Regions from separate parts of the Clostridium sp. DJ247 genome, predicted to be linked through region 1. Evidence: riboswitches for the same ligand, from Rfam matches in the RefSeq annotation. Region 1 holds a riboswitch; the other holds the start of a gene.
What was found. Region 1 has a riboswitch for cyclic di-GMP ahead of HGI79_RS06380 (A24 family peptidase). Riboswitches for the same ligand answer to the same signal wherever they lie in the genome.
Positions count from the first base shown of each region.

Region 2: another riboswitch for cyclic di-GMP. It lies ahead of HGI79_RS17205 (L-lactate dehydrogenase); the one in region 1 lies ahead of HGI79_RS06380 (A24 family peptidase).

Region 1 is NZ_JABAIW010000011.1:24,474-26,683, reverse strand. Features, by position in the region: gene HGI79_RS06380 (A24 family peptidase) at 236-985, opposite strand; cyclic di-GMP riboswitch class II at 1,042-1,125, opposite strand; gene groL (chaperonin GroEL) at 1,317-2,210, opposite strand, start outside.
Region 2 is NZ_JABAIW010000048.1:16,364-18,573, reverse strand. Features, by position in the region: gene HGI79_RS17210 (hypothetical protein) at 53-274, shown strand; cyclic di-GMP riboswitch class I at 811-900, shown strand; gene HGI79_RS17205 (L-lactate dehydrogenase) at 1,070-2,005, shown strand; gene HGI79_RS17200 (acyltransferase) at 2,098-2,210, shown strand, end outside.

The DNA.
Region 1 (2,210 bases):
TAAATTATACGTAGGAATATGTTGACAAAACTGAAAGTACATTTAAAAACTTTTTTATCAGTCTTAGTGAAGTGTTTTAGAAAATCTTAGAACTTTATATATGTTTGAGCGCAGCGAGTTTATATAAGGTTCTTAGATTTTCTTAAACACAAACTTTAGACTGATTAAAAGTTTTTAACGTACTGAAGTTTGGCAACATATTCCGGAGTATAATTTAAATTTCCATCTAGCCCCCCTACAAATACCAATTCAAAATACTTTGTCCAAAAAACACCACACCAACAGCAGCAATAACAATAGATGGACCAAAAGGTATGTAATCTTTTCTTGACTTCTTTCCTAATAAAATAAGTATCACTCCTATAACTGATCCAATAATAAAGGATAAAAACAACATAACTGCTGTAAGCTTAAGCCCTAGAAACAATCCACAAACAAGACAGATTTCTACATCTCCCCAGCCCATACCGCCTTTTGTTATTAAAGCAATCAGTGATAGAATCCCTCCACCTAGCACGCCACCATAAATATAACTTTTTATAGGTAGTCCCATATAAAAATATATTGCTAAAAATATTACTGCAGCAACTGCACCTGTTACCGTAGTATTAAAGTAAACATCTGTAGTATCAAAATCTATCATTCCGATAACAATAAGTATGCTTATAAATACTATATATTTTATAAGACTTATTGTTATTCCATATTTAATGTAAAGCATTAAATATATCAATCCTGTTATAAATTCTATAATAGGATATCTTATTGATACTTTTTCTCCACAGTATCTACATTTTCCTTTTAAAAATATGTAACTTACAATAGGAAATAGGTCATACCATTTAATTTCGTTATTACAGCTTGTACAATGTGACGATGGATAGGCAATAGATTGCTCCCTTGGTATTCTATATATACAGACATTTAGGAAGCTTCCTATTATAGTTCCAAGAATAAAAATAGTAACACCATAATAAATATACATGCATACTCTCCATTTTCAGTGTAAAGCAAAACCCTATACCCTTAAGAAATTACTTATGAGTATAGGGTCGGTTGCATCACTAACTCTATACACACCAGATGCCCAAATACAGTGTGTATCTCATTGTTTCCCTTATCACCTTGTATATTATTGGTTTAATTTTACCATTTAATTTAATTAAATTCAACAAGTTTTCGTTTGCAATTTACCTATTTTATATTTCGTTATATCATCATAGAAACTAAAGTGCATTTATTATTATTTAACAATAAAAAAGTACTACGCATATGCATAGTACTTTTTATTATATCCTTATTTCCTAATCCTACGATTAGTACATTCCCATTCCATCCATTCCTGGTGCACCTGGCATTGGAGGATCATTCTTGCTAGGAATATCAGCAACAACTGATTCTGTTGTTAGTAATGTTGATGCAACTGATGCAGCATTTTGTAGAGCTGATCTTGTAACCTTAGTTGGGTCAACTATACCAGCTTTAACCATATCTACATATTTATCGTTTAGTGCATCATATCCAACACCAACTTCGCTGTTTTTAACTTTTTCGATTATTACAGAACCTTCAACTCCAGCATTAAATGCTATTTGTCTTACTGGCTCTTCTAATGATTTTTTGATTATATCTATACCAACTTTTACGTCTAATACATCAGAAGTTAACTTGCTAACCTCTGTAATTGCATTAACATAAGCTGTTCCACCACCTGGAACTATACCTTCTTCAACAGCTGCTTTTGTAGCTGCTAAAGCATCTTCTATTCTTAATTTCTTTTCTTTTAATTCAGTTTCAGTTGCAGCTCCAACTTTAATTACAGCTACTCCACCTGCTAATTTTGCAAGTCTTTCTTGGAATTTTTCTCTATCGAAATCTGAAGTAGTTCCTTCGATTTGTCTCTTAATTTGAGCTATTCTGTCTTGGATAGCGTTCTTGTCGCCTTTTCCATTTACTATAGTAGTATTTTCCTTACCTACTTTTACTGATTCAGCTCTTCCAAGCATGTCGATTGTAACTTCTTTTAGTTCTCTTCCTAAATCTTCTGAAATTACTTCTCCGCCAGTAAGTATTGCTATATCTGTTAACATATCTTTTCTTCTGTCACCAAAACCTGGAGCTTTTACTCCTACACAAGTAAATGTTCCTCTTAATTTGTTAACAACAAGAGTAGCTAATGCTTCTCCTTCTATATCTTCAGATACTATTAA
Region 2 (2,210 bases), on a different contig from region 1:
TAATAATTATGTAGATATTGTTTATGATATTGTCAGGATGGAGGTGTTATGAATGAAGGATTGTGAGAATAATCTTACAATGATTCGAAATCTTGTAGGAGAGATAATTGAGGATGATCTTAAGTATGTAGATTATTATGTTTCTCAGTATTTAGGTATATTCATTCCAAATTTTTATAGGACATTTGCAGTATTTAAGCTGAAAAATAGCGTAGCAGTTACATGGACAATTGAAAAGAATTTTGCACCTAAAGAAAAAATTAGTCTTACATAATGATAGTAATACAAGCATGAATGAATCAGACTTTAAGATAGTTTTTAACTAAATTTATAATATAATATTAAGATGCCTAAAGAACTTGCGTATTAGTAAGTTCTTTTTTAGTGTGCTCAGTATGAGGAACAGCTAAAAATCTTCAAATTGATCCAGTACTTAAATTACTTTATTAGAAGTTACAATGGTATATCAAATTTATTATGAAAAAAAACTTCTTACTAGAAGTAGTATTAAAAATATTATTAAGTAAAATTAACAATATTTTTCAAAAATTTTTAATTATTATGTTGAAAATTGGTTTAATAAGTGTAATAATATAAAAAATAACAATTTTTAATATTAAAAGGCTATTTTATATATATTGCGTAGCAATATGTGGTAATCACATGTTTTATAGTATTTATTAATGTTTTGTTAAATCATAGCATTGTGCAGAAAACCTTAAATAAAACGTGTTTTAGATATTTACCATTTTATGTTGCACAACATTTATTAAATATCCTATAAAAATAAAAAATCATAAAAAACCTATATAATGATAATAGCACACTTACTGAAAGGTAAGGTCGCAAAGCTATGGGTCTAAGGAAAATTCTACTTTCTATGATTGCCAGGCCACCAAAATATAGTTATAACAATAATTTGTATATTTGTTTGTATTTTGGTGTCTATAATTTAAATTTATAGGCACCTTTTAATTTATCATTATTTTAAAAAAACAAAATAGAAGTTACATGTAAATGGGACAACATAAATGCTTATGGTTTAAAAATATATTGCTGGAGGGAAGTTATGTTTAGAACAAAAATATCAATTATTGGAGCTGGACTTGTAGGTTCATCAATAGCTCATACTTTAATGTTAAGTTCAATAGCAACAGATATTGTATTAGTAGATATGAATATGGAAAAAGCTGAAGGTGAGGCTATGGACTTAAATCACTGTGTACCTTCTATGATGCCTGTTAAAGTTAAGGCAGGTAAATACTGCGATTGCGCTAATTCGAAGATGATAATTATAACTGCTGGAACAGTTCAAAAACCAGGGGAATCAAGATTAAATCTTACACAACGTAATGCAGATATAATGAAATCTATAATAAATGAGATTAAAGACTATTGTAAAGATTCAATTATTTTAATAGTTACTAATCCAGTAGATATTTTAACTTTTGTGACAAATAAGCTGATTGGTATGGAATCAAGAAAGATAATAGGTTCTGGAACAATTTTAGATACCGCAAGATTTAAATTTTTAATAAGTGAATACATTAATGTAGACAGTAGAAATATATGCGCTTATGTAATAGGAGAGCATGGAGATAGTTCTGTCCCTGTGTGGAGTGCAGTAAATATTTTAGGTGTAGATATGGAAAATCTTTTAAATAAAAATCATAAGATAGAAAAAATAAGAGATATAATCCATAAAGAAGTTGTAGATTCTGCATACAAAATAATAGAAAAAAAAGGGTCAACCTATTATGGAATAGCTGTAGCAGTAAGAACAATAGTAGAAACAGTTGTTAGAAATCAAAATTCCGTACTTACAGTATCAAGCTATTTAACAGGGCAATATGGAATTAAAGATGTCTGCATATCTCTTCCAACTATAATAAATTCTTCAGGCATAGAAAAAGTAATAGATATTCCTTTAGATATACATGAGATAAAAAAACTTCAAGTATCTGCGGATTCATTAAAAAATATTATTTCAAGTTTAAGTATTTAATATTAATATCTAATAAAATCGTAAGTGTTAATAAATTTTAAAAAGGGGGAAATGGTTATTTTTTGTTATGATTTTAATAACCATAATAGAATATGAGTAGAATAGATAATTTATTGTATGAAATAGAGGATATAGTGAAGGTAGGTATAACTAAAGAGGATGTAGCAAATATTTTAAGTACTTTAGGATGTTCTTTTCCTGCTGA